Regions from separate parts of the Pantoea sp. UBA4549 genome, predicted to be linked through region 1. Evidence: predicted binding sites of a transcription regulator. Region 1 holds the regulator's gene; each other region holds the start of a gene.

Region 1 (10,644 bases):
TCCGGCTTTTGCTGACGCTGCAGGCGCAGATAGCGCTGCCGGCACAGCCGCAGCACCTCACGTTTTTGTGCATCGCTGAAGCGCATCCAGTTAAAGCGCTCTTCACGGCTTCGCAGACAGCCGCGACAGTAACCGCGGGCATCGGTCTGACAGATGCCGCGACAGGGGCTGGGTACCGGGAAAAATTCGAGTTGTTCAGCCACATCTGCCTCTGATTCACCGCTGGATAACATAGTGATAACAGTTTCCGCGTGAACTGCAAGTCGTGCCGCCAAAAGAAAACGGTTTAGCCCCGCTCTTCGTGCCGATCATTAAGTGTTATTTAACTTTAACAAAAGTTATCATCTGATGTGCGATTAAGGTTATCCTCAGATTTCTTCTCTACTGTGCGTCCATTCCGGCTTAATAACGAACCCCAATGAAATCTTCTATTAAGTTACATTGTCACGAAAACCAGTTTAATTTGCTGGCAGCTCTGCTGTTTGCCGTTGGTCTGAATGCGCTGTTTCTGCGCCAGGCGTGGAAAATCATCACCTATAACCGTCTGCATGACTACCTTTTTGCCGCCAGTATGCCAGTGGTGCTGACTGCTGCCTTTTATCTCCTGTTTTGCCTGTTTGCCTGGCCCTGGGTGCGTAAGCCGCTATTGAGCGTGCTGATACTGATCAGTGCAGCGGCCAGCTATTTTATGTTCAGCTTCGGGACCGTGATTGATACCAATATGGTGGCAAACGTTTTTGAATCCAGCGTGCAGGAGGCAAATGCGCTGATAAGCCCGCGCTGGCTTGTCTGGATGCTGCTGTCAGGAGTGCTGCCGGTGCTGCTTATCGCTGTTGTGCGCGTCAGGCGCAGTCAGCGCTGGTGGTGGAGCGTATTGCAGCGGCTGGCGGGTGCGCTGGGTGCGCTGCTGGTGATCCTGCTGATGGCTGCCCTGTTCTACAAAGATTACGCGTCACTCATCCGTAATAACAAAGGAATGGTAAAAATGATCACGCCAGCCAATGTGATCAGCGGTGCCGGTCATTATATCGATAAGCGCTACCTGCAGGGCAGCCAGGCGCTGATTAAAATCGGACAGGATGCGCACAAAGGCCCGCTGATCGCGCAGGCGGCTAAAAAAACGCTGGTTGTACTGGTTGTAGGGGAAACGGCACGTGCGGAGAACTTTTCGCTGGGCGGCTATGCGCGCCAGACTAACCCGGAACTGCAGAAACAGCAGGTGATTTACTATCCGCATGCGACGTCGTGCGGCACCGAGACGGCGGTTTCTGTGCCCTGCATGTTCTCTGTTATGCCGCGCGAACATTACGACGCCGACCTGGCACATCACCAGGAGGGCGTGCTGGATGTGCTGGCTCACGCCGGAGTCAGCGTATTGTGGCGCGAGAATGATGGCGGCTGCAAAGGCGCATGCAACCGCGTGCCGCACACTGACATGACGCAGTGGTCGTTACCACAATATTGCCATAGCGGATTCTGCCTCGATGACGTGCTGCTGCACCGCTTCGATAATTACGTTGACAGTTTACATAACGACAGCGTAATTGTGCTGCATCAGATGGGAAGTCACGGCCCGGCCTACTATCTGCGCTATCCGGCTGCGTTCCGCCGGTTCACCCCCACCTGTGACAGCAACCAGATTCAGGATTGCGATCCGCAGGCGCTGGTTAACACCTACGATAATACCCTGCTCTATACCGATAATATGCTGAGCCAGACTATCGACAAGCTAAAAGCGCTGAGCAACCGCTTTAATGTGGCGCTGGTTTATCTCTCCGATCATGGTGAATCGCTGGGCGAACACGGTATGTACCTGCACGGCGCGCCGTGGATGCTTGCCCCGTCACAGCAGACGCATATCCCGCTGCTGATGTGGTTCTCACCCGGCTACGCCAGCGCGTTTCATCTGGATGAGACCTGTCTGCGGCGGCAGGCCGCGACGCTGCCGGTCTCGCAGGATAACCTGTTTCATACGCTGCTGGGCCTGTTCGATATCCGGACACAGGTTTATCAGCCCCAGCTGGATATGATCAAATCGTGCCAGCAAAAAAGCTGACGCTTGCATTAGACCGACTGGTCTACTAGGCTTCCAGCCATGAATAAAAGTGTGCAACGTAATGAAACCCGTGAACACCTGCTCGCTACCGGCGAGCAGGTTTGTTTGCAGCGCGGCTTTACCGGAATGGGCCTCAATGAAGTGCTCACGCTGGCGGCGGTGCCTAAAGGGTCTTTCTATTACTATTTCCGCTCCAAAGAAGCATTTGGCGTCGCGCTGCTGGAACGCTATTTCGTTAATTATCTGGAGCAGATTAATCAACAGCTCACGCTACCGTCCCTGCCCGCACGTCAGCGACTGCTGGCACATTTTCGCTCCGGTCAGCAGCTGTTTGCCAGGCAGGGACGCATTATGGGCTGCCTGGGCGTCAAGCTGTCGGCTGAGGTATGCGATCTCTCAGAACCGATGCGTGATGCGCTGCAGCGCGGTGCCAGCGCCATTATGGCCGCTTACGCACACTGCCTGACAGAAGCGGCGGCTGAACAGCCGCTGTTATTTAATCAGACCCCGGCGCAGCTTGCACAGCGTTGCTACCTGCTCTGGCTGGGAGCCAGCCTGCAGAGCAAAATTTCCCGCGAACCAGACTCCATTAATCTGGCACTCAGCACTATCGAACAGTGGCTTAACGGCCCGCAATTTTAAAAACTGATATTTATAGACGACCAGTCTAATAGAGGAAGTAACATGGCGAGTAAACAGCTATTCTCCCCGCTGAAAGTGGGTGCAATTACCGTTCCTAATCGCGTATTTATGGCACCGCTGACGCGACTGCGCAGCATTGAACCGGGTGACATTCCTACGCCTATGATGGCTGAGTATTATCAGCAGCGCGCCGGAGCAGGCCTGATTATTACTGAGGCGACGCAGGTCTCTTTTCAGGCCAAAGGCTACGCGGGCGCACCGGGCCTGCATACGCAGCAGCAGATTGATGCATGGAAAATGATCAACGAAGGCATTCACGCTGCTCAGGGTCACGTTGCGGTCCAGCTGTGGCATACCGGCCGCATCTCGCATTACAGCGTGCAGCCAGAGGGCAATGCCCCGGTTGCGCCTTCTGCCCTGCCTGCCGGAACCCGCACCTCGCTGCGTGCCGCTGATGGCAGCGTTTATCGCGAAGAGACCTCAGTGCCGCGCGAACTGACCGTTGATGAAATCAAACAGATTGTGCAGGATTTCGGACAGGCCGCAGCCAATGCCCGCGAAGCTGACTTTGACCTGCTTGAACTGCACTCGGCGCACGGCTATCTGATGCACCAGTTCCTGTCGCCTGACTCGAACAAGCGCGACGATGAGTATGGCGGCTCGATTGAGAAGCGCGGCCGTTTTGCGCTGGAGGTGGTGGATGCAGCCATCGCAAACTGGTCTGCCGATCGCGTCGGGATCCGCGTTTCACCTGTCGGGGCGTTTCAGAACCTGGAAAATGGCCCGGATGAAGAAGAAGCGGCGCTCTGGTATATCAGCGAACTGGGCAAACGCGGCCTGGCTTATCTGCACCTTTCTGAGCCAGACTGGGCGGGTGGCAAGCCTTACACTGATGCGTTCCGTGAAAAAGTTCGCGCGGCTTTCCCTGGTGTGATCATCGGTGCCGGCGCCTATAGCGTGGAAAAAGCGGATGATCTGATTGCGCGCGGTCTGATTGATGCCGTGGCGTTTGGCCGCGACTTTATTGCCAATCCGGATCTGGTTGCACGCCTGCAGCAGGATGCTCCGCTTAATCCGCAGCGTCCGGAAAGTTTCTACGGCGGCGGTGCGGAAGGGTATATCGACTATCCGACACTGTAACTGACACCTGCCGCACAGCGATGCGGCAGCCCCGTTACCCGCTATACTTGCACTGTTTCTGCGTCAAAATCTGACTATTTCGAAAAGAGGATATTATGCGTTTACTTCACACCATGTTACGCGTTGGCGATCTGCAACGCTCAATTGACTTTTACACCCGCGTACTGGGTATGCGCGTGCTGCGTCAGAGTGAAAATGCAGAATATAAATATACGCTGGCCTTTGTTGGCTACACCGAAGAGAGCGAAGGTGCAGTCATTGAGCTGACCTATAACTGGGGCACAGAGAAATATGACCTCGGTAACGCTTATGGTCACATCGCACTGGGCGTAGACGATGTCGCAGCCACCTGCGAGCGCATCCGCAGTGCAGGCGGAAACGTAACCCGTGAAGCGGGTCCGGTGAAAGGTGGCAGTACCATCATTGCGTTTGTTGAAGATCCCGATGGCTATAAAATTGAGCTGATTGAAAACAAACATGCCGGTCATGGTCTCGGTAACTGATGCCTGACGCCAGCCCGCAAATTTGCGGGCTGGTTTTTCTCATCTGCTGCACCCTCCCGCCTTTTTTGCCATAATGCGCGCTGCCCTTTTCACTGCTATGAGATCCTGATGTCTGAATCGAACGCCCAGAACGCCCTTAACCAACGCTTTCGCGGCTTTTATCCGGTAGTTATTGATGTCGAAACCGCCGGTTTTAATGCGCAGACGGATGCGCTGCTGGAGATTGCCGCCACGACCCTGAAAATGGATGAGGATGGCTGGCTGCAGCGTGACGAGACCCTGCATTTCCACATTGAACCCTTTGCAGGTGCCCTTCTTCATCCTGAAGCGCTGGCGTTTACCGGTATCGATCCTTCGAACCCGCTGCGCGGTGCAGTAAGCGAATATGAGGCGCTGCACGCCATCTTTAAACAGGTGCGTAAAGGCCTTAAAGAGAGTGGCTGCAACCGGGCGATTATTGTGGCGCACAATGCCAATTTTGATCACAGCTTCGTCACGGCGGCAGCTGAGCGTGCCAGCCTGAAACGTAACCCTTTCCATCCGTTTGCCACCTTTGATACGGCGGCGCTGAGCGGGCTGGTGCTGGGACAGACGGTACTGGCAAAAGCATGCAAGGCGGCAGGTATTGATTTTGACAGCACGCAGGCGCATTCGGCGCTGTATGATACAGAGCAGACGGCAATGCTGTTTTGCGAGCTGGTTAATCGCTGGAAGCGTCTGGGCGGCTGGCCGCTGGCGCTAAACGATGCTGAAGCTGAAGGTGACGAGCCCGGCGAAAGCGCGGCAGAGTAAGATAATGAAAAAGGCCGGCATAGCGCCGGCCTTTTGCTTTATTCCGCTTCTTTGTGTTTCTCAGCGGTTTCTTTGATCAGCGGCTGAAGTTCACCACGCTGGAACATCTCAACGATGATGTCGCAGCCACCGACCAGCTCCCCATCCACCCACAGCTGCGGGAAGGTTGGCCAGTTAGCGTATTTTGGCATTTCAGCACGGATATCGGGATTCTGCAGAATATCGACATACGCGAAGCGTTCACCACAGGCAGAGAGCGCCTGCACAGCCTGAGCCGAGAAGCCGCAGCTTGGCAGTTTTGGCGATCCTTTCATATACAGCAGGATCGGATTTTCTGCGATCTGGCGCTGAATTTTTTCAACAGTACTCATTTTTGCCTTCCTTAATTCTTCACTTCGTGTTTGTTTATTGTAGCGACTTCGTCCCGTGACTGAAAACGGGAATTTGTCTCGTTGCAGCCTGAATCGCCATGTTTGTTAAGTTTGTTGCCCCAGGCGTATGACGAAGTGTGTATTAATACACGATTAGCAATAAACCTGCTGTGTTAAACACCTGAAACTGCTCATTTTTGCTACACAGCCACTACTATGAGCTATTTAATAAAAAAGACCTTACCTTTTGTAAAAAAAGTGGATTAGAATCAATCCGGCGCTGATCGCTGATCAGAATTTTCTAATATTGCCGCGGTCTGCTTCTGCAGTCTGCCGAACCTGTAACCGGACTATGCGTTTACTGATTACGCTTTTCATACTGGCTTTTGCTCAGCTGTTTTTTAACGTGGCCGCTGCTTCACCGCACAAGCCGGTTAACGCCAGCCTGCAGAAAGCGGAGAAAAAGAGCGCGCGCGATGATGAGCGCCGCAAACGACGCCCGGTTAAAACGTCGGCTAAAAAAACACGCGTCACGCCTGTACAAAAAGTTAAAACCAAAAAAAACCTCCCCGCAGAGCCTTCTGCCACTACACGCACCGCCCGCAAAAAAGGGGCTGCACCCTCTGCCGGTAAAAAATATGGTCATCAGCGTACCAGCCGGAAAACAGTGGCAGCAGAAGAGACCACCGATACGCTGACCGGTGTCAGGCTCAGTAAATCTCACCGCCTGCGCTATCAGAAAGCACGTGAAACCGCCATGACTAAGCTCATGGGCCAGCTGGGCAAACCTTATCAGTGGGGTGGCACCTCTCCGCTTACCGGATTCGACTGCAGTGGTCTGGTCTGGTACGCCTATAAAGATCTGGTTCGTTTTAAACTGCCGCGTACGGCTAATGAAATGTATCATCTGCGCGACGCTGCCCCCATCAAGCGTGAAATGCTGGAGAAAGGCGATCTGGTGTTTTTCCGCATCAATAATCGCGGGACCGCCGATCATGTTGGCGTTTATCTGGGTAACGGCAAATTCATTCAGTCGCCGCGCACCGGCAAGGATATTCAGATCAGCGCGCTGGGTGAAGATTACTGGCAGAAACATTATGTTGGCGCACGCCGTATGATGACCCCTAAAACCATTCGCTAACGGTTGCGCAACACGCAGAACCGCACGGCGTAACGCATTCGCGCTTCACGCCGGCACAGCCGCAAGGTCACGGCAGTTATCAGCAGCCGCACTGCGCCTGAAGTCTCCGTTGCCGCTTTCTGCCTGCACCACACGCTTTCGTATCTATCGCCGGAATAGAATTATTTTCGCCTGGCCGCAGGTAAACATCTCGTTTTATGACCCTCACCTTGCTAGAATCGCCGCCTTTCGTTGCGCAACACCTTTTGCGCACGCTGCTGTCATTATCTGCCACGGTTAATTACTCGCCTTAAATCAGCCATTTTTATGCTGAAATCGGGCAGAAAACCCTGCGCAGACGCAAACGTTTAACACTATACTTATCATAAAGTTGCGATAGGTTTAAGAGGTCCATTTTCATGGCAACAATTAAAGATGTGGCAAAACGCGCTGGCGTATCAACGACCACGGTTTCGCACGTCATCAATAAAACGCGCTTTGTCGCTGAAGAGACGCGTAATGCCGTGTGGGAAGCAATTAAAGCGCTGCACTATTCTCCCAGCGCTGTCGCCCGCAGCCTGAAGGTCAATCACACTAAGACGCTGGGTCTGCTGGCAACCTCCAGTGAAGCCCCCTACTTTGCTGAAATTATTGAAGCAATTGAGAATCACTGCTTCGCTCAGGGCTATACGCTGATACTGGGCAATGCGCATAACGACTTACAAAAGCAGCGCGCCTATCTGTCGATGATGGCGCAAAAACGGGTCGATGGCCTGCTGGTGATGTGCTCTGAGTATCCGGACGATCTGCTTCAGATGCTGGAAGAGAATCGTAATATCCCGATGGTGGTGATGGACTGGGGCGCTTCACGCGGTGATTTTACTGATACCGTACAGGATAACGCATTCCAGGGCGGCTATCTGGCCGGTCGTTACCTGATCGAGCGTGGTCATCGCGATATTGGCGCGATTCCGGGTCAGCTGGAGCGTAATACCGGCGGCGGACGGCACGCCGGCTTTTTACAGGCGATGCATGAAGCGGGTATCACGGTGCGTGCCGAGTGGATCGTACAGGGCGATTTTGAGCCTGAATCGGGTTATCAGGCGATGCAGCAGATCCTGAGCCAGAAGCAGCGCCCTACCGCTGTGTTCTGCGGCGGCGATATCATGGCAATGGGCGCGATCTGCGCCGCCGATGAGATGGGCCTGCGCGTTCCGCAGGATATTTCGGTGATCGGCTATGACAATGTGCGCAATGCCCGCTACTTTACGCCGGCGCTGACGACGGTGCATCAGCCTAAAGCGCAGCTGGGCGAGAAAGCGCTGGAGATGCTGCTGGATCGCATCACCAGCAAACGCGAAGAGCCGCAAACGATTGAAGTTCAGCCCAGTCTGATTGAGCGTCGCTCTGTCGGGGACGGTCCGTTTCGCGACTATCGCCGCTAAGCGCGGCGTTCGCTGAGCCACTCATGGTTTAGCGTCTCAGCATCACCCAGGTAAGCCAGCAGCCACGTCAGTGCCGGTGATGCCCGCTGCCCGGCCCAGCTGACGCAGCAGGGGCTGTCCGGAAAAGGCTGCGGCAGGATCAGTTCTGCCAGCGCGCCGCTATCCAGTAGCGGTCGCGCCAGATGTCCCGGGATCATCCCCACGCACAGGCCAGCTTGCAGGCAGTCGATCCCGGTTTCCCACTCCGGCACCACCAGCCGGCGCTGATTATCCAGCGTCCATGTCATACGACGCGGGAGTGCGCGCGACGTATCCTCCAGCACCAGCGACGGCCATGCGCGCAGCGCCTCTTCATCAGGATGCGCGCTCTGCGCCAGCGGATGATCCGGACTGACCACGCAGCGCCAGTTAAGGGCACCCATATCCTGAAAAGCAAAGCGCCCGCCGACCGGGATCGCCTGCGTGGCGCCAATGGCCACGTCAACCCGGCCGTCGGCGAGCGCATCCCATACGCCGTTGAACACCTCATAGCTGATGATCAGCTCCATATCGGGAAAATGGCGATAGAAATCTTTAACCAGCTGGCGCGTGCGCTGCGGCTTAACAATGCAGTCTACGGCAATACTGAGCTGGCCGCGCCAGCCGTTGGCCAGCTGCTGACACTGACGTCGCGTCGCCAGCATTTTTTTGATAACAGAGCGCCCTTCACGCACAAAATGCTCGCCTGCCGGCGTCAGGATCACCTCCCGATGCTGGCGTTCAAACAGCTCCACGGCAAGCCAGCTCTCCAGCTGCCTGATGGTATAGCTGATGGCAGAAGGCACGCGGTGCAGTTCCTGTGCCGCCGCGCTGAAACTTCCGGTGCGAGCCACGGCATCTGCCACCTCAAGCGCATATTCAGACCACATATTTTTTGCCTTCAAAAAATTTAACAGCACTCTGCAAATATTAGCGTTTCACAAAGCTGACTGCACCCTTTTACACTCCTTCGCGTTTCCCTGCCAAATGAGAAAAATAGTGATGTCTTCAAAAGGATTTCTGCCTTATCTGGCGCTGCTGAGCATGCTCGGCTTTCTTGCCACGGATATGTATCTGCCTGCATTCAGCGACATGCAGCGTGACTTTGCCACCGCACCGGGTGTTATCAGCGCCAGTCTGAGCCTGTTTCTGGCGGGCTTTGCCTGTGCGCAGGTAGGCTGGGGATTACTCTCTGACCGTATTGGCCGCAAACCGGTTCTCCTGGCTGGCCTGTCGATATTTGCCCTGAGCTGTCTGGCCATGTTGTGGGCAGACAACGTCTGGCTGATGCTGGCACTGCGTTTTATTCAGGCCGTGGGCGTGTGCGCCGCCGCCGTAAGCTGGCAGGCGCTGGTTATCGATCGCTACCCTAAAGCGCAGGCCAATAAAGTGTTTGCCACTATCATGCCGCTGGTTGCGCTCTCTCCCGCTCTGGCTCCGCTGCTGGGCGCCTGGCTGATGAGCCATTTTCACTGGCGTACTATCTTCCTGGTGCTGACGCTGATTACGCTGGTGCTGCTGGCTGGGACGCTTAAGCTCCGCTCGCCGCGAATCTCTCCTGCAGCGCGCGGCGATCAGCCTGGCTGGCTGGCGCTGCTGGCAACCCGCGCCTATAGCGGCAATGTCCTGATTTACTCCGCCTGCTCTGCCAGTTTTTTTGCCTGGCTGACAGGTTCACCCTTTATTCTGGCGGCGGCAGGCTTAACCCCGGCAGATATCGGACTTAGCTATGTGCCGCAGACGATTGCCTTTCTGATTGGCGGTTTTGGCTGTCGTGCGCTGCTTAATCGTTTTCAGGGTGCGCAGCTGCTGCCGTGGCTGCTGCTGATTTACAGCCTGAGCATTGTGAGCCTGTTTGCGGTTGCGCTGCAGCCCGCCCCGTCGCTGTTTGCCCTGCTGCTGCCTTTCTGCGGTATGGCTCTGGCAAACGGCGCTATCTACCCGATTGTGGTTGCCAGCGCGCTGGCGCCGTTCCCGCATGCCAGCGGTAAAGCAGCGGGTTTACAGAATCTGCTGCAGCTTGGCTTATGCTTCCTTGCCAGTCTGATTGTCTCAGCGGGTTTGCAGCAGGCGCTTTATCACACTACGCTGGTAATGGTAAGTACGGTGGTTCTTGCCTGGGTGGGCTTCATCTGGCAGCGTGCGACAGTAAAATCCGCTGACATCCCCCATCCCTGCGAAGAGAACGCCTGAGCCGGCCTCGCGCTATTTTACCTGACAGTGACCCGCCCGCGCAGTCGCGCTGCGGGTCACTGGCTTGTCTGTCTGTTAAAACAATAAAAGCGCGTCCGGTATTTCCGGGACGGTGCCTGCGTGTGGCCAGACGACTGCGCCTCGCGCAAATCCGGACTATTCATACCTCTGTTAATGTGGTTTAGCTGCGCACGGCACGACCCTGCGTTCTTTCACAGACCTGATGCAGACCCTCCTGTTTCACAGGTCACGTTTACAAGGTGATGGAGAAGCTATGAGTTCATCATGTGCAGAAGCGGTAAGTCCCGAAGAGAATCCGTGGTTCCGTATCGTCCGGGAGTTACTTGAACAGGCAGATATTCGC
Region 2 (10,644 bases), on a different contig from region 1:
ATACCCGATTGCCATGGAAGGGGCGCTGAAGCTCAAAGAGATCTCCTATATTCATGCGGAAGCCTATGCGGCTGGCGAGCTGAAACACGGCCCGCTGGCGCTGATTGATGCTGATATGCCGGTGATCGTGGTCGCACCTAACAATGAGCTGCTGGAAAAACTGAAGTCCAACATCGAAGAAGTGCGCGCACGCGGTGGCCTGCTCTATGTCTTCGCCGATGGCGATGCAGGCTTCAGCGACAGCGAAGGGATGAAAATTATCTCACTGCCGCACGTGGAAGAGGTGATCGCCCCTATCTTCTACACCGTGCCGCTGCAGATGCTCTCTTATCATGTGGCGCTGATCAAAGGCACCGACGTGGACCAGCCGCGTAACCTGGCAAAATCGGTTACCGTTGAGTAATCGCTAAGCCGGGCGGGCCTGCAACGGGCCCGCCCGGTTTTTATCTTCGTCATAAAACTGTCATATTTCGTACATTTCGCTGTCATCAAACTGTCCTATTTTCCCTCCAGCAGCAATCACTGACTCCAACTAAAACGGCGTTAAGCCTGATTTATACTCCCCCGGAGGGAACATGACACTGATGCGTAGCACCGTAGCCCGACTCCTCGCCGCCACTTTCGCCGTCAGCGCAGTTTCTGCGTTTGCCGCCACCGATCTGACGGGTGCTGGCGGGACCTTCCCGGCCCCGGTTTATGCCAAGTGGGCAGCAGAGTATCAGCAGGCCACCGGTAGCAAAATCAACTATCAGGGGATCGGCTCTTCGGGTGGCGTAAAGCAGATCATCGCGAAAACGGTGGATTTCGGTGCCTCTGATGCGCCGATGAAAGAGGAAGATCTGCAGAAAAATGGCCTGTTCCAGTTTCCGACCGTTATCGGTGGTGTGGTGCTGGCCGTTAACCTTCCGGGTGTGAAGTCAGGCGAGCTGACCCTTGACGGCAAAACCGTGGGTGACATCTATCTTGGCACCATCAAAAAGTGGAACGATCCGGCGATTGCTAAGCTGAACCCGGACCTGAAGCTGCCTGACACCAATATCAACGTTGTGCGCCGCGCCGATGGCTCCGGTACCTCCTTTGTGTTTACCAGCTACCTGACCAAAGTGAACAGTGACTGGGCAGGCAAAGTAGGCAAAGGCAACACCGTTAACTGGCCAACCGGCCTTGGCGGCAAAGGCAATGATGGCGTGGCCGCCTTTGTGCAGCGTCTGCCAGGTTCAATTGGCTATGTCGAATATGCCTATGCGAAACAGAATAACCTGACCTACACCAAACTGCTGGATGCGGATGGCAAGCCGGTGGCCCCGAGCGAAAGCAGCTTTGCCAACGCCGCGAAAGGCGCTGACTGGAGCAGCTCGTTTGCCCAGGATCTGACGTTCCAGAAAGGTGACGACGCATGGCCGATCGCCTCCACCACTTTTATCCTGATTTACAAAGATCAGGCCAATGCGGAGAAGGGCGCAGAAGTGCTGAAGTTCTTTGACTGGGCCTATAAAGGCGGCAGTAAAACCGCAACGGCGCTGGATTATGCAGCGCTGCCGGAGAGCGTGGTGACGCAGATCCGCGCGGCATGGAAAGCGAATATCAAAGACAGCAGCGGCAAAGCGCTCTGGCAGTAAGCCACTGTCAGACTCGGCGGCTGGCTGAGTATTCCGGGGGCGGCTATCTGGCCGCCCTGCATATCCTCTGAGAACCGAGAATTTTATGGCTGCTACCAAGCCGACATTCAAAGCACCGGGTAAGCAAGGCGACATGATTTTTGGCGCACTGGTCAAACTCTCTGCGCTGATTGTCCTGCTGCTGCTGGGTGGCATTATTGTCTCCCTGATCGTCTCTTCCTGGCCCAGCATTCAGAAGTTTGGCTTCGCCTTTCTCTGGACCAAAACCTGGGATGCCCCAAACGAAGAGTTTGGCGCACTGGTGCCGATTTACGGCACGCTGGTGACCTCCCTGATCGCACTCATCATCGCGGTACCGGTAAGCTTCGGGATCGCGCTGTTTCTGACCGAGCTGGCACCCGGCTGGCTGCGTCGTCCGCTTGGCACCGCCATTGAGCTGCTGGCGGCCATCCCGAGCATTGTTTATGGCATGTGGGGTCTGTTTATCTTTGCGCCGCTGTTTGCAGAATATTTTCAGACGCCGGTCGGCAACGTCATGGCTAACATTCCCATCGTCGGCACGCTGTTCTCCGGCCCGGCGTTTGGTATCGGTATCCTGGCCGCAGGCGTCATTCTGGCGATTATGATCATTCCCTATATCGCTTCGGTGATGCGTGACGTTTTTGAACAGACGCCGGTGATGATGAAAGAGTCCGCATATGGCATCGGCTGCACCACCTGGGAAGTGATCTGGCGCATCGTGCTGCCGTTTACCAAAAACGGCGTTATCGGTGGCGTAATGCTGGGACTGGGGCGTGCGCTGGGAGAGACCATGGCGGTGACCTTTATTATCGGTAACACCTACCAGCTCGACAGCGCTTCGCTGTTTATGCCCGGCAACAGTATTACCTCAGCGCTGGCTAACGAGTTTGCTGAAGCGGAGTCGGGCGTGCATGTCGCTGCGCTGATGGAGCTGGGTCTGATCCTGTTTGTCATCACCTTTATCGTGCTGGCGATCTCGAAGCTGATGATCCTGCGGCTGGCCAAAAGTGAAGGGGCCCGTTCATGACCGCTATAGAAATGCAGAGCCGTACTGAGCTGGAAGCCTCGCGCCGTAAAATGCAGGCGTGGCGCAGTACAAAAAATAAAATCGCCCTGACGCTGTCGCTGCTCACTATGGCGTTTGGCCTCTTCTGGCTGATCTGGATCCTGTTCACCACGGTGACCAGGGGCGTCGACGGGCTAAGCTGGTCGCTGTTTACCGAGTCGACGCCGCCGCCCAATACCGCTGGCGGCGGGCTGGCAAATGCGCTGGCGGGCAGCGGCCTGCTGATTTTCTGGTCCACCTTTTTTGGTACACCGCTGGGCATTATGGCCGGGATCTGGCTGGCGGAGTATGGCCGTAAGAGCTGGCTGGCAGAGGTGATCCGCTTTATTAACGACATCCTGCTCTCCGCGCCTTCTATTGTGGTCGGACTGTTTGTTTACACCATTGTGGTATCGCAGATGCAGCACTTCTCCGGCTGGGCAGGCGTTGCGGCGCTGGCGCTGCTGCAGATCCCGATTGTGATCCGTACCACCGAGAATATGCTGCGGCTGGTGCCGGACAGCATGCGCGAAGCGGCATACGCGCTGGGCACGCCGAAGTGGAAGATGATCTCAGCCATTACGCTGAAAGCGTCGGTCTCCGGCATCATTACCGGCGTACTGCTGGCAATTGCGCGTATCGCCGGTGAAACCGCCCCGCTGCTGTTTACCGCGCTCTCAAATCAGTTCTGGAGCACTGACATGATGCAGCCGGTGGCTAACCTGCCGGTCACTATCTTCAAGTTCGCCATGAGCCCGTTTGCCGAATGGCAGAGTCTGGCGTGGGCAGGTGTACTGATCATTACGCTGTGCGTGCTGCTGCTGAATATTGTTGCCCGCATGATCTTCACCAAAGGCAAACACTAATTTTCCGGCGCGGCTCTGGCGGCGCTGCATAAGAGAGATAAGCAATGAGTATGGCAACCCCTTCTGCCGGTAAAATCCAGGTGCGCAATCTGAACTTTCATTACGGTAAATTTCACGCGCTGAAAGATATCAATCTGGATATTGCCCGAAATCAGGTCACCGCGTTTATCGGCCCGTCAGGCTGCGGAAAATCCACGCTGCTGCGCACGTTTAATAAAATGTATTCGCTCTATCCGGAGCAGCGTGCAGAGGGTGAAATTCTGCTGGATGGCGACAATATCCTCGCGTCACACCAGGATATCGCCCTGCTGCGCGCGCGCGTCGGCATGGTGTTTCAGAAGCCAACGCCGTTTCCGATGTCAATTTATGACAATATCGCCTTCGGCGTGCGTCTGTTTGAGAAGCTGTCGCGCGCGGATATGGATGAGCGCGTGCAGTGGGCGCTGACCAAAGCCGCGCTGTGGAACGAAACCAAAGACAAGCTTCATCAGAGCGGTTACAGTCTTTCCGGCGGGCAGCAGCAGCGTCTCTGCATCGCACGCGGTATCGCCATCCGGCCGGAAGTGCTGCTGCTGGATGAGCCCTGCTCGGCGCTGGACCCTATCTCCACCGGCCGCATCGAAGAGCTGATCACCGAGCTTAAGCAGGATTACACCGTGGTGATTGTGACGCACAATATGCAGCAGGCCGCCCGCTGCTCCGATCATACGGCGTTTATGTATCTTGGTGAGCTGATTGAGTTCAGCGACACCGATACGCTGTTTACCAAACCCGCACAGAAGCAGACTGAAGATTACATCACCGGTCGTTACGGCTGATTCAGGAGAGACCCATGGATAATTTAAATCTTAATAAACATATCTCCGGTCAGTTTAACGCCGAGCTGGAGCACATTCGCACGCAGGTGATGATCATGGGCGGCATGGTGGAGCAGCAGCTCACTGACGCCATTACCGCCATGCATAATCAGGATGCGGAACTGGCGCGCCGGGTGATTGAGGGCGACCAGAAGGTCAATATGATGGAGGTGGAGATTGATGAGGCGTGCGTGCGTATTATCGCCAAGCGTCAGCCCACCGCCAGCGACCTGCGGCTGGTGATGGCCATTATCAAAGCGATCTCTGAGCTGGAGCGTATTGGTGACGTGGCGGAGAAAATCAGCCGCACCGCGCTGGAAAAGTTTGGTCAGCAGCATCTGCCGCTGCTGGTCAGTCTGGAGTCGCTGGGCCATCACACGGTGCAGATGCTGCATGACGTGCTGGATGCGTTTGCGCGCATGGATCTCAGCGCCGCCATCACTATCTACCGCGAAGATAAAAAAGTGGATAAGGAGTACGAAGGCATCGTGCGCCAGCTGATGACCTACATGATGGAAGATCCGCGCACTATTCCCAGCGTGCTGACCGCCCTGTTCTGCGCGCGCGCCATTGAGCGAATCGGCGACCGCTGTCAGAATATCTGCGAAATCATCTTCTATTTTGTTAAAGGGCAGGATTTCCGCCATGTTGGCGGCGACCGGCTGGATGAACTGCTCTCCGGCGACGACGGCAGCAACCGGCCCTCCTGATTATCCTTTCCGGCTGCCGGCGCGGCAGCCATTACCATTTCTGATTGGTCACTCCGCCGCCCGCTCTTTATACTTGGCGCACTTTTTTTCGCCAGGTACTCTTTTATGTCCCTTTCCCGCTCTGCTAAACCTGCCGTAACGCCGGCTAAAGCGATGCTGGCCGCAATCAGCGGCTACGCCATGGATGGATTTGATCTGCTGATCCTCGGTTTTATGCTGCCGGCCATCAGCGTATCGCTGGTACTCGACCCGTCGCAGGCGGGCTCGCTGGTGACCTGGACGCTGATTGGTGCAGTGATCGGCGGCATTCTGTTTGGTCATCTCAGCGATCGCTTTGGCCGGATCCGCATCCTGACCGTGACGATACTGATGTTTTCCCTGTTTACCGGTCTGTGCGCGGTGGCGCAGGGCTACTGGGATCTGCTGGCGTACCGGACCCTGGCCGGGGTGGGGCTGGGCGGTGAATTTGGTATCGGTATGGCGCTGATCGCCGAAGCCTGGCCGCAGGAGAAGCGCAACCGTGCATCGGCCTGGGTCGGCATCGGCTGGCAGCTCGGCGTCCTGCTGGCTGCCTTTATCACGCCGCCGCTGCTCAGCGTAATTGGCTGGCGCGGCATGTTTCTGGTGGGCATGCTGCCTGCGCTACTCTCCTTTGTGCTGCGGCGCAGTATGGGTGAGCCGGAGAGCTTCACACGGCAGGTAAAAAGCGTACCGGCACTCTCATTTACAGCCCGTATAAAAATGCTGTTTGCTGACCGTGCCACCCGCAAAGCGAGCCTGGGCATTTTTATCCTCTGCTCGGTACAGAACTTTGGCTACTACGGTCTGATGATCTGGATGCCGAGCTATCTCTCCTCCAGCTTTGGTTTCAGCCTGACAAAATCGGGACTGTGGACCGCGGTGACCGTAGTGGGTATGACCCTGGGGATCTGGCTGTTTGGCGTGCTGGCCGATCGCTTCGCCCGCTGGAAAATTTTTCTGCTGTACCAGTTCGGTGCCGTGGCGATGGTGGTGGTGTATGCGCAGCTACGCGATCCGACGATCATGCTGTTTACCGGCGCCATCATGGGGATGTTTGTTAACGGCATGATTGGCGGCTATGGCGCGCTGATCTCCGATACGTTTCCGCCGCAGGCGCGTGCCACCGCGCAAAATGTACTGTTTAACCTCGGGCGCGGCGTTGGCGGTTTTGGTCCGCTGGTGATTGGCGCGCTGGCTACGCAGATTTCATTTACCGCGGCCATTACGCTGCTGGCGCTGATTTATCTGCTGGATATTTTCGCCACACTGTTTCTGCTGCCGAAGAAGCAGAGTAATGAGGACTCGCTGGGCGCAATAGGCTGATAGCCTGCGCGCACGCCAGGGACGCATAAATGCGCCCCCTACAAAACATTGCAGGGGCGGCATTAGATGCATCCGCAGGGGCGGCATTTATGCCGCCCTGGTGTAAGGCGGTGCCGCCCGGGTCATCAGGCGATGCACGGCGTCTCATGCCAGGGGCGCATAAATGCGCCCCCTACAAAACATTGCAGGGGCAGCATTAGATGCATCCGCAGGGGCGGCATTCATGCCGCCCTGGTATCAGGCGATACCGCCCGGTTCATCAGGCGATGCACGGCGTCTCATGCCAGGGGCGCATAAATGCGCCCCCTACAGAGCATTGCAGGGGCAGCATTAGATGCATCCGCAGGGGCGGCATTCATGCCGCCCTGGTATCAGGCGATGCACGGCGTCTCATACCGGGGGCGCGTGAATGCGCCGCCTACAAAACATTGCAGGTGGATACCAGCGTCCAGCCGCGTGCCTGCCACAGCGACGGTAGCTGCGCCATATCATCAAACCGCGTTACCAGCGGATGATCGATTGCGGGATTATGCGCATCGGCGCAGTAATAAAACACCGGAATACCTGCGGCAATGCCGGCGCGGGCGCCCGCTTCGGAATCATCCACCAGAATGCAGCGGTCGAGCGGCACCTGCATCTGTTCTGCGGCGTGAAACATCAGCTGCGGATCGGGTTTCCATGCCTGAATGTCATAGCCGCTGTAGAGGCGATCGGTAAACCACGGCAGCATGCCGGTGAGACCCAGCGAATGCTGCATTTTCTTTACCGGTCCGTTGGAAACCACGCACATCGGAACGCGGATTTGCGCCACCAGCGCCGCCGCACCGCTGATCGGCTGCAGCTCTTGCTCAAACAGGCGTGCGACTTCGGTGCGATAGGCGTGCTCCACCTCTGTTACCGGCAGCGCCTGATGATACTGTTCGCTGATGTCGCGAATAATGTCGTAAAGCTTCACGCCTTTATACCGTTCAAACATCTGCTGCAGCGATAGCGTAATGCCATAGCGCGCAAAAGTATTCACATAGCCCTGCGTGCAGAGCATTTCGCTGTCGACCAGCGTGCCGTCACAATCAAAGAACACACATTCCACTGTCATTGCATTCTATCCTTTTGATAACTGTTCAGCTTTTACTCTAGCCTGGATTACGCCAGGCAGCAGCAGGCAACCGGTTGCGAAAATTCCGTGTTTTACCGCGATAAAGCCTATAGGATACGCGGCGATAAATTTTTCAGCGGAACAGCAAAATGAAGACTCAGGGCCTGCTGCAGCGCATATTTAAACTGCAGGAACACGGGACCACGGTACGCACTGAAGTGATTGCCGGGTTCACCACTTTTCTGACGATGGTCTATATCGTCTTTGTTAACCCGCAAATCCTCGGCGCTGCCGGTATGGATACCCAGGCGGTATTTGTCACCACCTGCCTGATTGCCGCCTTTGGCAGTATCCTGATGGGGCTGATAGCAAACCTGCCGGTTGCGCTGGCACCGGCGATGGGTCTGAACGCCTTTTTCGCTTTTGTGGTAGTCGGTGCAATGGGGTATTCCTGGCAAATAGGGATGGGCGCCATTTTCTGGGGCGCGCTGGGACTGCTGATTCTGACGCTGCTGCGCGTGCGCTACTGGATGATAGCCAATATTCCGCTCTGCCTGCGTACCGGGATCACCGCCGGTATTGGCCTGTTTATCGCAATGATGGGGCTGAAAAATGCCGGCATCATTGTGCCAAACGCGGAAACGCTGGTGGCGGTCGGTAATCTGACGTCGCACAGCGTGCTGCTGGGGGCGCTGGGCTTTTTCATTATCGCTATTCTGGCATCGCGTAATATTCATGCGGCGGTGCTGGTCTCTATTGTGGTCACAACCAGCATAGGCCTTGCGCTGGGTGACGTCAGGTTCACTGGTTTCTTTGCGCCGCCGCCGTCAATCTCGGCGGTAGTGGGTGCGGTGGATATTAAAGGCGCGTTCAATATCGGTATGGCAGGCGTGATCTTCTCCTTTATGCTGGTCAATCTGTTTGACTCGTCCGGTACGCTGATTGGCGTGACGGATAAAGCGGGCCTGACCGATGAAAAAGGAACGTTTCCGCGTATGAAGCAGGCGCTGTATGTGGACAGCATCAGCTCCGTCACGGGGGCGCTGGCCGGTACGTCATCGGTGACAGCCTATATTGAGAGTTCGTCAGGGGTTGCCATTGGCGGCCGTACCGGGCTGATGGCGGTTATTACCGGCCTGCTGTTCCTGCTGGCGATATTCCTGTCGCCGCTGGCGGCGATGGTGCCGGGCTATGCGGCAGCGGGTGCGCTGATCTATGTCGGCGTACTGATGACGGCATCGCTGTCGCGCGTACGCTGGGACGATCTTACCGAAGCGGTACCGGCCTTTGTCACCGCGGCGATGATGCCGTTCAGTTTCTCAATTACGGAAGGGATCGCGCTGGGCTTTATCGCCTACTGCGTGATGAAGCTGGGAACCGGACGCTGGCGTGAAATCAGCCCCTGTGTCGTGGTGGTTGCGCTGTTGTTTACACTGAAAATCGCGTTTATCGACGCGCACTGACGCTCCAGGTGGCCTGGGTGGCCACCCGCTTCAGAGCTGTCGCATCTCCTGCTGTCCGGCGATACGCTCGCCGGGCAGGCTGGTCAGCCGCAGCGTATGCGAATCCATGTTCGGCTTATTCATTTCAATATCACGCAGCGCAACCCACTGCTGCTGCTGCGCGTCAATCTCCCACAGACGCAGATGCTCTGTGCCAGGTGAAAGTGCACATGACCAGACCAGCGTCGGCTCGGCGTCGCAGATGGCCTGAATATCGGGAAATACCGTGGACCGCAACCGGCCTGACGCCGGATGAAGCCGCAGCGAAGAGAGGCCCCGATCTGCTTCATCGGTCAGCTTGAGAACGCTCTGGCGCAGCGTCCAGATTTGCGTTGCTGCCTCCATAAAATCCTGCTGCGCGTTGATCCACGCTTTTTCACCGGAAGAGAGCTCCTGCATCAGCGCTTCCTGCGTCTGCCGGCTGTGCGCGCGCACAATCTCCATATCCAGTCCGGCACGCCCGCCTTCTTCCGCCAGCAGCACGCCGGTGATATGGCCTGTATAGGAGATGCTGAAATCAGGCAGGGCCGGGTCGGCAAAGCGCGGACGCCCGCTGTTGCTGACGCTCAGCTGCGGCAGCTGATCAATGCCGTAGATCCGCAGCATCAGCTGTGCCAGCAGTTCGCGGGCAGCCAGAAAACGCCCGCGTCGCCGGTCGGGCAGACGGGCTGCGCTATCCAGCACATCCGGGGGGATCCGTGAAGTCGTTACCGGCAGGGGCGTGGTGCCCGTCCAGCGCACAAAATGACCAGCCATCTGTCGCTCCGTGAAAATGGGCGAATAATCATCAGTGGCATTGTAAGAATTTTCTTAGATGTTTGCATCCGGCTTTCCCTGAAGAACGGTAAATTCAGATAAGACTGAATATCAGCGCGGAATAAGGCGGGACAGAAACTCTGCCGGACCGACCGGCAGAGCGCAGACGGACTGCCGGCTTTCAGGCAAAGGCGGTGGCTTCATCGAAACTGAGTCGCGTCAGGCGCGGATGCAGTTTACCTGCCTCACCGTAGCCAAGATTGATCAGCATGTTAACCTGCCATTTGCTTTCGCTGAAGAAAGCGGCATTAACTTTGGCGGGATCAAAGCCGGACATCGGACCGGCATCCAGACCGAGCGAACGCGCGGCAAGGATCATGTAGCCTGCCTGCAGGCTGCTGTTACGGAACGCGGTCTCTTTTGTCAGCTCCGGGCTGCTGGTAAACCAGTTGCGCGCGTCACCAAACGGAAACAGTTTTGGCAGCTGCTCAAAAAATTCCGGATCCCAGGCGACAATCACCGTTACCGGTGCCGACATGATTTTGTCCACGTTGCCTGAAGAGAGGGCGGGCTTCAGCTTTGCTTTGCCTTCCGCCGAGGTAACAAACACAAAGCGGCCCGGCGAACAGTTAGCAGAGGTCGGGCCCAGTGCTGTCAGGGTATAGAGCTCCCGCAGCAACGCCTGTGAAACCGGCTTATCCTGCCAGTGGCTGTGGGTGCGGGCGTCAGTAAACAGCGCATCAAGCGCCGCGCTGTCGAGCGGTGTACTCATGTTTCTCTCCTGTTCAGGCTGCGGCGCAGGCCCGGTTTTTAGCATGAATAATAGAG
Region 3 (10,644 bases), on a different contig from region 1:
TGCTGCGGTTATCACCGGCGTATTTGGTGGCGTGCTGCGCGATATGTTCTGCAACCGTATTCCACTGGTGTTCCAGAAAGAGTTGTATGCCGGTATCGCCTTCGCGTCCGGCTGGATCTACATACTGCTGCTGAAAACCTCGCTGGCGCATGAAGCGGTGGTGATTATTACCCTGCTGTTTGGTTTTACCGCCCGCCTGCTCGCCCTGCGTTTTCGTCTCGGCCTGCCGGTCTTCAACTATCCCCATCCCGAGCAGTGAGGGGGCTTCCGGAATGCCCTGCTGCTGCAGAAACGCAATAAGCTCACGCAGCTGAGGCGTCTGCAGCAGGGTGACCAGGCGCTGTGCCAGTACGTCGCCTATCCCTGGCAGCTGCTGCCAGTCAGCTTTGGTGCGCGCCAGCAGCTCATCCCACTGCGTATCCGGCAGGGACGCAAGCGCCCGGCGCGGCAGCGGCAGACCCAGCGCAGCGATCCAGCGACGCAGCGGCTGCTGACGCGTCAGCATAAAGCTGAGCCAGATACGCTGCGCCCGTGCCGGCGATATTCCCTCTGCCGCGGCAATCTGCTCTGGCGTCAGCATCAGCCATGAAAAAAGGTGCGTCAGCGCACCCTGCTGTAGCAGACGCTGCCAGCTGCTGCGCTGCATACCGGCAATATCCAGCACCGTTTTCTGGCTCAGCCCGCTCAGGCGGGAAAGAAACTGTGCGCGACAGTCTGGCGTGATGTGCAGACAGCTGGTGGCGTGAAAAGCCTCACTGGCAGGCGGCTGCGGATAGTGTCGTTCTGCTATACGCCAGATCACCCGCTCCAGACGCGGGATCCCCAGCCCGGCCAGCGTCAGCGTAACCTGATCGCCGGCGATGACGTCCAGCGCGCGCCAGCGTGCGACGGAGCCAATGCTGATACGCCGCACGGTTTTATCCTCTGCCTGAACCGGCTGCAGATGCAGCACCACTGCAATTTTTCCGGTGCGTCCAACGGAAAACGTGACGGCACGCACTTCGCTGCTGACTTCAGCAGGCTGGTATTTCCACGCGGCGGACCAGCTTCCCTGCCCTGGCTGCCAGTCGCGACCGGCAGCAGAAGGCGTAGCATGGATCACTACGCCATCAGTGGTAAACGGCAGCGCAGCGCGGAACCAGCGCGCGCGCCAGGCGGCAACCTGTTCTTCATCGCTGACCGGCTGGCTCCACTGCCGGGTAAGATCGAAGCCCCAGCGCGACAGCTGCGCGAGTTTTTCCGCCATATCGGGAGGCCCGTCTGGCCACGCCCAGATAAACAGCCCGGTGTGTTTCAGCAGCGGACTGGTTTCGCGCCGCATCATGGCTCCGGCCACCTGCGCACGGGCATTGGCGCCGCCATCGCGTGCCTGCTGATGATCGGTCATCTGCAGGAACAGCTCTCCCTGCAGTATGACTTCTGCCAGCGTGGTCTCAATCCGCTGGGGAATAGCCGGAATGTGCGCCGCTTTTTCCCGCCACTCTTCGCCGCGCAGCCCGTCGCCGCGGCTGATAAGCGACGTCAGCCTGCCGTGACGATAGACCAGCGTGACGGCCACGCCATCCACTTTGGGCTGGACCCAGAGCGCGGATTTATGCTGCATCCAGTAAGCAACCGCCAGCCTGTCGCGCAGCTTGCGTACTCCGGTATGGGCAACCGGGTGCGGTGTGCCACGGCTGGCCGGAAGTGCGGTTTCATGTAACGGCGCACCGGGTATAAAGCAGCGTTGCCACTGCTGTAACCGGGAGAGCAGACTGTCATAGTCATCATCGCTCACCGGCGATGCCCCCTGCTGGTAGTAAGCGTTATCCCAGTGACGCAGCTGTTGCTGCAGACGCGTTATCTCCTGTTGTGCCCGCATGGGTGACCAGACAGGACACAGCGCTTCTCCCCGGCTTTCTGTATTCAGCAGGCAGAGACCTAACCACAGCCATCGTTTCATTACCGCTCTCCTTTTTGCTGATTGGAGCGCGCGGCAGTGGTGATTGCCAGTAGCCTGCGCAATGCGTGGAACAGCGCTCGCGCACAAATCCGGCGTTTTACTGTCTGTTACTGCGTGGTTTGCGCCCGTTCGCAGAAAAGAATTGCTTTACCTGCGCGGCAAACGCTGCGTGGTGGCCCTGACCCGTGTATACTGTGCAGGAAATCGACTTCGCTCTTTACTCAATTCAAGATAACCATGGCTCAAGGCACGCTTTATATTGTTTCCGCCCCCAGCGGCGCGGGTAAATCCAGCCTGATTCAGGCGCTGTTAAAGACACAACCGCTCTACGACACACAGGTGTCGGTATCGCATACCACCCGCGACATGCGGCCTGGCGAAGCGCATGGTGAGCACTACTTTTTTGTATCCAAAGCTGAATTTGAAAGCATGATCGCTGAGGATGCGTTCCTCGAGCATGCCGAAGTGTTTGGCAACTATTACGGCACCTCGCGCGCCGCGATTGAGCAGGTTCTGGCCACCGGCGTGGACGTGTTTCTGGACATCGACTGGCAGGGCGCGCAGCAGATCCGCAGCAGAATGCCCGCAGCACGCAGCATTTTTGTCCTGCCGCCGTCGACCGAAGAGCTGGATCGTCGTCTGCGCGGCCGCGGGCAGGATAGCGAAGAGGTTATTGCGCGCCGCATGGCGCAGGCCGTGGCGGAAATGAGCCACTATGCTGAATACGATTACCTGATTGTTAATGATGATTTCGATCTGGCCCTGTCCGATCTGAAAACCATTATTCGCGCAGAACGCCTGCGTATGGGACGCCAGAAAGCGCGTCATGATGCTTTAATCAGCAAACTATTGGCAGTCTGAATTCAGTTTCAGTATTATGCCCAGTCATTTCTTCATCATCTGTGGAGTAGCACACCTATGGCACGCGTAACCGTTCAGGACGCAGTAGAGAAAATTGGTAACCGTTTTGACCTGGTGTTGGTCGCTGCACGTCGTGCACGTCAGATGCAGGTAGGCGGCAAAGACCCGCTGGTTCCGGAAGAGAACGATAAAGCCACCGTTATCGCCCTGCGCGAAATCGAAGAAGGCCTGATCACCAACCAGATTCTGGATGTGCGTGATCGTCAGGAACAGCAAGAGCAGGAAGCCGCTGAGTTGCAAGCCGTTACCGCTATCGCTGAAGGTCGTCGTTAACCGCACTCTGCAGGTCAACCTTGTATCTGTTTGAAAGCCTCAATCAGCTGATTGAAAAATACTTGCCTGAGGAGCAAATCAAGCGCCTCAAGCAAGCCTACCTTGTCGCACGTGATGCTCACGAGGGACAGACTCGTTCCAGCGGTGAGCCTTACATCACCCATCCTGTTGCCGTGGCCTGCATTCTGGCTGAAATGAAGCTCGACCATGAAACACTGATGGCCGCGCTGCTGCATGATGTGATCGAAGATACCCCTGCCACCTACCAGGATATGGAACAGCTGTTTGGCAAGAGCGTGGCTGAACTGGTGGAAGGCGTATCCAAGCTCGACAAGCTGAAGTTCCGCGACAAGAAAGAAGCGCAGGCAGAAAACTTCCGTAAAATGATCATGGCGATGGTGCAGGATATCCGCGTCATTCTGATCAAGCTGGCTGACCGCACGCACAACATGCGCACGCTGGGCGCGCTGCGTCCGGATAAAAAACGGCGCATTGCGCTGGAGACGCTGGAAATTTACAGCCCGCTGGCGCACCGTCTTGGTATTCATCATCTGAAAACAGAACTGGAAGAGCTGGGATTTGAAGCGCTCTATCCTAACCGTTTTCGCGTGATTAAAGAGGTGGTAAAAGCGGCGCGCGGTAACCGTAAAGAGATGATTCAGAAGATCCTGTCAGAAATTGACGGGCGTCTGCTGGAGGCGGGTATTCCCTGCCGCGTCAGCGGTCGTGAAAAGCATCTTTACTCCATCTACCGCAAAATGCATCTGAAAGAGCAGCGTTTTCACTCGATTATGGATATCTACGCGTTCCGCGTGGTAGTGAAAGATCTCGATACCTGCTATCGCGTGCTGGGTCAGATGCACAGCCTGTATAAACCGCGTCCCGGACGCGTGAAAGATTATATCGCCATCCCCAAAGCTAACGGCTATCAATCTCTGCATACCTCAATGATTGGACCGCACGGCGTGCCGGTTGAGGTGCAGATCCGTACTGAAGATATGGATCAGATGGCAGAGATGGGGGTGGCCGCCCACTGGGCCTATAAAGAAGCGGGTGAAAGCGGCACGACCGCACAGATCCGCGCTCAGCGCTGGCTGCAGAGCCTGCTGGAGCTGCAGCAAAGCGCCGGCAGCTCATTTGAATTTATCGAAAGCGTTAAATCCGATCTCTTCCCGGATGAGATCTACGTGTTTACGCCTGAAGGCCGCATCGTTGAGCTGCCAGCCGGTGCGACGCCGGTGGATTTCGCCTATGCGGTACATACCGACATTGGCCACGCCTGTGTCGGTGCGCGCGTCGATCGCCAGCCCTATCCGCTGTCACAGCCGCTCACCAGCGGACAGACCATCGAGATTATCACCGCGCCCGGCGCACGCCCGAACGCCGCCTGGCTCAACTTTGTGGTCAGCTCAAAAGCGCGCGCCAAGATCCGCCAGCTGCTGAAAAACCTCAAACGCGAAGATTCCGTTAACCTCGGGCGTCGTCTGCTGAGCCATGCGCTGGGCGGCAGTAAAAAGCTGGCTGAAATACCGGCAGAAAACGTGCAGCTGGAGCTGGAGCGTATGAAGCTCGCCAGCATGGACGATCTGCTGGCTGAAATTGGTCTGGGCAACGCCATGAGCGTGGTTGTGGCGAAAAACCTGCTGCAGTCCGCTGCAGATGCGGCGCAAAGCAGCAAGCGCAGCAAAAAACTGCCGATCAAAGGCGCCGATGGCGTACTGATCACCTTTGCCAAGTGCTGCCGTCCTATCCCCGGCGACCCGATTGTCGCGCACGTCAGTCCCGGCAAAGGCCTGGTCGTGCACCATGAATCCTGTCGTAATATCCGTGGCTACCAGAAAGAGCCCGAGAAGTTTATGGCAGTAGAGTGGGATAAAGTGACCGATCAGGAGTTCGTCGCGGAGATTAAGGTGGATATGTTTAACCACCAGGGGGCGCTGGCGAATCTCACCGCCGCCATCAACACGGCGGGGTCGAATATTCAGAGCCTGAATACTGAAGAGCGCGACGGCCGCGTTTACAGCGCCTTTATCCGTCTGACTGCTAACGACCGCGTTCATCTGGCAAACATTATGCGTAAAATTCGCGTGATGCCGGATGTAATCAAAGTCCACCGTAACCGTAATTAATGCATGAATGCTCAACGTTTTGCCCGAATTCAGGAAATGCTGGCGCTGCGCCAGCACGATCTTACCGTCTGCATGGAGCAGGTGCACAAGCCGCATAATGTCTCTGCGGTGATCCGCACGGCAGACGCGGTGGGTATTCATGAAGTTCACGCCGTCTGGCCCAGCGTGCGGATGCGCACGATGGTTTCGGCGTCCGCGGGCAGCAACAGCTGGGTAAACGTTAAAACCCATACGCACATCACTGAAGCAGTACGCCATCTGAAAGATCGCGGCATGCAGGTGCTGGCCACCAACCTCTCAGCAAAAGCGGTCGACTTTCGCGCTATTGATTACACCCGCCCGACCTGCATTCTGATGGGTCAGGAAAAAACCGGCATCACTGCCGACGCGCTGGCGCTGGCTGATCAGGATATTATTATCCCGATGGTGGGTATGGTGCAGTCGCTGAATGTCTCTGTGGCCTCCGCGCTTATCCTTTATGAAGCACAGCGCCAGCGGCAGAATGCCGGGATGTATCAGCGTAAGCACAGCCTGCTGGATGAAGCAGAGCAGCAGCGTTTGCTGTTTGAAGGCGGCTATCCGGTTCTCGCACGCGTGGCGAAGCAGAAAGGCCTGCCCTATCCGCAGATCAATATGCAGGGCGGCATTGATGCCGATGCCGGCTGGTGGTCCGCCATGCAAGCCACGGGTCGGAAATGAAAGGCCGGCTGCTGGATGCCATACCGCTCAGTACCCTGACCGGCGTCGGCGCCAGCCAGGCCGCTAAGCTGGCCAGACTTAACCTGTTTACTATCCAGGATCTGCTGCTTCACCTGCCGCTGCGCTACGAAGATCGCACTCAGCTCTATAAAATCAACGACCTGCTGCCCGGTATCTGGGCCACCATTGAAGGCGAAGTGCTGAACAGCGAGGTCACGTTTGGTCGCCGCCGCATGCTGGTGTGCCAGATTAGTGACGGCAGCGGGATTGCTACCCTGCGCTTTTTTAATTTCACTGCCGGCATGAAAAACAGCCTGGCACCCGGTCGCCGCGTTACCGCTTATGGTGAGATCAAGCGCGGGCAGCGCGGTGCCGAAATTATCCATCCTGAATATCGCCTTCAGGGCGAGCAGGGCGGCGCAGAGCTGCAGGAAACCCTGACGCCGGTCTATCCCACCACGGAAGGCATACGTCAGGCCACGCTGCGCAACCTGACTGACCAGGCGCTGACTCTGCTGGAGAGCTGTGCGATTGCTGAGCTGCTGCCGCCGGAGCTGAGCGGCGGGCTGATCAGCCTGCCTGATGCGCTGCGCACGCTGCACCGGCCGCCACCCGATCTCCGGCTCAGCGAACTGGAAACCGGCCGTCATCCGGCACAGAAACGATTAATTCTTGAAGAGCTGCTGGCGCATAACCTCAGCATGCTGGCCGTGCGCGCGGGGGCACAACGTCATCATGCGCTGCCGCTGCCCGCCTGTCATACGCTGGTGGACAGACTGCTGGCCGCGCTGCCTTTCTCTCCGACCGGCGCACAGCAGCGTGTGGTAAAGGAGATTGAGCGCGATCTGGCCAATGACTATCCGATGCTGCGTCTGGTGCAGGGTGATGTCGGCTCCGGGAAAACGCTGGTGGCGGCGCTGGCCGCGCTTAACGTGATTGCCCACGGCAAACAGGTCGCGCTGATGGCGCCGACTGAACTGCTGGCCGAGCAGCACGCGGCGAATTTCCGCCAGTGGTTTGCTCCACTCGGCATCGAAGTGGGCTGGCTGGCCGGCAAGCAGAAAGGCAAAGCGCGCGAAGCGCAGCAGGCGGCAATCGCCAGCGGCCAGGTGGCGATGGTCGTGGGCACGCACGCGCTGTTTCAGGAGCAGGTAAAATTCAGCGGCATGGCGCTGGTGATCATTGATGAGCAGCACCGCTTTGGTGTGCATCAGCGGCTGGCGCTGTGGGAAAAAGGCGAAGAGCAGGGTTTTCATCCCCATCAGCTCATCATGACCGCGACCCCCATCCCGCGTACGCTGGCGATGACCGCCTACGCCGATCTCGACACGTCAACTATTGATGAACTGCCGCCGGGCCGTACGCCGGTGACGACGGTGGCCATTCCGGATACGCGCCGCAGCGACATTATTGAACGCGTAAAAAACGCCTGTCTGGAGGGCCGTCAGGCCTACTGGGTCTGCACCCTGATTGATGAATCGGAGGTGCTGGAAGCGCAGGCTGCCGAAGCGACCTGGCAGGAGCTGCGCGTTGCGCTGCCCGATTTGCGCACAGGCCTGGTGCACGGTCGCATGAAGCCTGCAGAGAAGCAGGCAGTGATGGCCGCATTCAAAGCCAACGAGATCCAGCTGCTGATCGCCACTACCGTTATTGAGGTTGGCGTGGATGTACCCAATGCCAGCCTGATGATCATCGAAAATCCGGAGCGGCTTGGCCTGGCACAGCTGCATCAGCTGCGCGGGCGCGTCGGGCGCGGTGCCGTCGCCTCACATTGCGTGCTGCTTTATAAAGCCCCGCTGAGCAAAACGGCTCAGCGTCGCCTGCAGGTCCTGCGCGACAGCAACGATGGCTTTGTGATTGCGCAGCACGATCTCGAAATTCGCGGGCCCGGCGAGCTGCTGGGCACGCGGCAGACCGGCAATGCTGAATTCAGGGTAGCTGACCTGTTGCGCGATCAGGCCATGATCCCGGAAGTGCAGCGCGTGGCACGCCATATCCATCAATACTATCCCCAACAGGCACAGGCGCTGATTGAGCGCTGGCTGCCGGAAACTGAACGCTACAGCCACGCCTAGGTACCTGTTTCCGCCGCGCCCTGTGCGCCTGCGGAAAAATCACCCAGCGGAAGAGTGACGCCAGCTATGCAAACGATTGCTTTCAGCGGGCAACCGTTTAAAATCGCCACTTTGCTGTTACTGAGAGCCTGTCATGCCTGTTAATCGTGCCGAACCCCTTTCGCCCGCCAGTGCGTCTGCCACGACAAAAAGCGAACTGATTTATCGTCTTGAGGATCGCCCGCCGCTGCCGCAGACGCTGTTTGCCGCCTGTCAGCATCTGCTGGCGATGTTTGTTGCCGTGATCACCCCGGCGCTGCTGATCTGCCAGGCGCTGGGACTGCCGGCACAGGATACGCAGCACATCATCAGCATGTCGCTGTTTGCCTCCGGCGTGGCGTCACTGCTGCAGATCAAAACCTGGGGACCGGTTGGGTCCGGGCTGCTGTCGATTCAGGGCACCAGCTTTAACTTTGTCACCCCACTGATCATGGGCGGTATGGCGCTGAAGAATGGCGGAGCGGATGTGCCCACCATGATGGCGGCGCTGTTTGGCACGCTGATGGTCGCCTCCTGTACCGAAATGCTGCTGTCGCGCGTGCTGCATCTTGCACGCCGGATTATTACGCCGCTGGTGTCGGGCATTGTGGTAATGATTATCGGTCTCTCGCTGATTCAGGTCGGGCTGACCTCGATTGGCGGTGGTTTTGCCGCGATGAACGATCACAGCTTTGGCGCACCTGAAAACCTGCTGCTGGCAGGTGCCGTGCTGCTGGTCATTATTCTGCTTAACCGGCAGCGCAACCCCTATCTGCGCGTCGCATCGCTGGTGATCGCGATGGCGGTGGGGTATGCACTGGCGTGGGGGCTGGATATGCTGCCGGAGAGCGCGGCACCGGTACAGCAGCCGCTGCTGGCCGTGCCCTCACCGCTCTATTACGGGCTGGGCTTTGACTGGAATCTGCTGATCCCGCTGATGCTGGTCTTTATGGTTACCTCGCTGGAGACCATCGGTGATATCACCGCCACCTCTGACGTTTCAGAACAGCCGGTCAGCGGCCCGCTCTATATGAAGCGTCTGAAAGGCGGCGTGCTGGCAAACGGCCTGAACTCCTGCGTATCTGCCCTGTTTAATACCTTCCCCAACTCCTGCTTTGGACAGAACAACGGCGTGATCCAGCTGACCGGCGTAGCCAGCCGCTATGTGGGCTTTGTGGTGGCGCTGATGCTGGTGGTACTCGGGCTGTTTCCGGCGGTCAGCGGCTTTGTTCAGCATATTCCGGAACCGGTACTGGGTGGCGCCACTATTGTGATGTTTGGCACCATTGCTGCCTCCGGCGTGCGCATTGTCTCGCGCGAGCCGCTTAATCGCCGCGCCATCATGATTATTGCACTGTCGCTGGCGGTCGGGCTGGGTGTCTCTCAGCAGCCGCTGATCCTGCAGTTTGCGCCAGAGTGGCTGAAAACGCTGCTCTCTTCCGGTATTGCTGCCGGCGGTATTACGGCGATTGTGCTTAATCTTATTTTCCCGCAGGAAAAATAGCGCAGCAGGCAGGCATCAGCCTGCCTGCTATTTATTCGCATTTTTCGCCAGACAGTTGAGCTGCAACGGTAATTCAGGCATAACAACCACTGACCGGACAACGATCGCGATGGATGAATGCAATGAAATTTCTGGGCAAGTTTTTCCTTACTTTATTACTGCTGATTCTGCTGCTGCTGGTGATCGGTTATGTGCTGGTGCAGACACAGTGGGGCGCCGGCTGGTTTAGCCGTTGGGTAAGCGACAAAACAGCCTGGCATCTCTCCGTCAGTAAAATTGAGCATAACTTCTCCTCTCCTTCGCATATCGTGCTGGATAACTTCAGCTTTGGTCACGACGGCCAGCCGGCGGTTGTCGTGGCTAAACGCATCGATCTTGGCCTGGCGCTGGTGCAGTTCAGCGACTGGCTTCATTTCGACAGCATTGAAATCCATGAAGGGGAGATCAATCTCGCTAATCAGACGCCAGCGACCACGCTGCCGATTCAGGCAAACCGCCTGCAGCTGCGAAATGTACGCCTGGAGAGCCCGCGCACGGCGCTGCCGCTCTCTGCGCGCGGCATTAATGGCGGTATCATTCCATGGAAACCCACGCCCGCCGATATGCTGGGCAGTGACGCACAGTTTCAGATGAGCGCGGCGCAGCTGACGCTGAACGGAGTGGCCGGTGATAACGTGCTGCTGCAGGGCAACGTGGCGCAGCGCCGCCTGCAGCTAACCACAATCGGTGCGGATATCGCACGCGGCTCGGTAACCGGCCGGGCAGAGCGTGACGCCGGGGGTAACTGGAGCATCAATCAGCTGCGCCTGAATGATATCCGCCTGCAGACCAGCAAATCGCTGAATGAATTTCTGCGCCCGCTGCTGACGGCCCCTGCGGTCAGTATTCATCGTCTGGATCTCACCGATGCCCGGCTGCAGGGCCCCGACTGGGCCGTCACCGATCTGGATCTTACGCTGCGGGACATCACCCTGCACAACGGGGACTGGCAAAGCAAAGAGGGCTACCTGGCAATGAATGCAGGTAACTTTATCAATGGCAGCCTGGCGCTGGATGATCCCATTGTTAATGCAGAGTTCTCGC

Evidence for each region. Region 1 encodes PurR, which represses purine synthesis genes. Its sites were predicted from a motif close to CANGCAAACGTTTGCNTG; they were not measured.
Region 2: B3041_RS06485 (NCS2 family permease) is a predicted target of PurR. The motif match lies at 7,622-7,639, and genes of this name have one in related genera.
Region 3: B3041_RS11405 (nucleobase:cation symporter-2 family protein) is a predicted target of PurR. The motif match lies at 8,105-8,122, and genes of this name have one in related genera.

The regions. Positions count from the first base shown of each region.
Region 1 is NZ_DGLH01000009.1:561,860-572,503, forward strand. It holds gene B3041_RS09310 (DUF1289 domain-containing protein) at 1-233, opposite strand, end outside; gene eptA (phosphoethanolamine transferase EptA) at 419-2,056, shown strand; gene B3041_RS09320 (TetR/AcrR family transcriptional regulator) at 2,096-2,698, shown strand; gene B3041_RS09325 (alkene reductase) at 2,741-3,838, shown strand; gene gloA (lactoylglutathione lyase) at 3,934-4,341, shown strand; gene rnt (ribonuclease T) at 4,450-5,133, shown strand; gene B3041_RS09340 (Grx4 family monothiol glutaredoxin) at 5,172-5,504, opposite strand; gene B3041_RS09345 (C40 family peptidase) at 5,857-6,645, shown strand; gene purR (HTH-type transcriptional repressor PurR) at 7,044-8,069, shown strand; gene punR (DNA-binding transcriptional activator PunR) at 8,066-8,977, opposite strand; gene punC (purine nucleoside transporter PunC) at 9,087-10,280, shown strand; gene cfa (cyclopropane fatty acyl phospholipid synthase) at 10,555-10,644, shown strand, end outside.
Region 2 is NZ_DGLH01000008.1:150,867-161,510, reverse strand. It holds gene glmS (glutamine--fructose-6-phosphate transaminase (isomerizing)) at 1-403, shown strand, start outside; gene pstS (phosphate ABC transporter substrate-binding protein PstS) at 576-1,619, shown strand; gene pstC (phosphate ABC transporter permease PstC) at 1,705-2,667, shown strand; gene pstA (phosphate ABC transporter permease PstA) at 2,664-3,551, shown strand; gene pstB (phosphate ABC transporter ATP-binding protein PstB) at 3,596-4,369, shown strand; gene phoU (phosphate signaling complex protein PhoU) at 4,384-5,118, shown strand; gene B3041_RS06495 (MFS transporter) at 5,224-6,462, shown strand; gene yieH (6-phosphogluconate phosphatase) at 6,881-7,558, opposite strand; gene B3041_RS06485 (NCS2 family permease) at 7,708-9,021, shown strand; gene B3041_RS06480 (4'-phosphopantetheinyl transferase family protein) at 9,052-9,816, opposite strand; gene B3041_RS06475 (malonic semialdehyde reductase) at 9,998-10,588, opposite strand.
Region 3 is NZ_DGLH01000011.1:20,314-30,957, reverse strand. It holds gene B3041_RS11440 (trimeric intracellular cation channel family protein) at 1-259, shown strand, start outside; partial or broken gene ligB (NAD-dependent DNA ligase LigB) at 206-1,942, opposite strand; gene gmk (guanylate kinase) at 2,180-2,803, shown strand; gene rpoZ (DNA-directed RNA polymerase subunit omega) at 2,861-3,136, shown strand; gene spoT (bifunctional GTP diphosphokinase/guanosine-3',5'-bis pyrophosphate 3'-pyrophosphohydrolase) at 3,157-5,265, shown strand; gene trmH (tRNA (guanosine(18)-2'-O)-methyltransferase TrmH) at 5,269-5,964, shown strand; gene recG (ATP-dependent DNA helicase RecG) at 5,961-8,039, shown strand; gene B3041_RS11405 (nucleobase:cation symporter-2 family protein) at 8,173-9,561, shown strand; gene B3041_RS11400 (AsmA family protein) at 9,684-10,644, shown strand, end outside.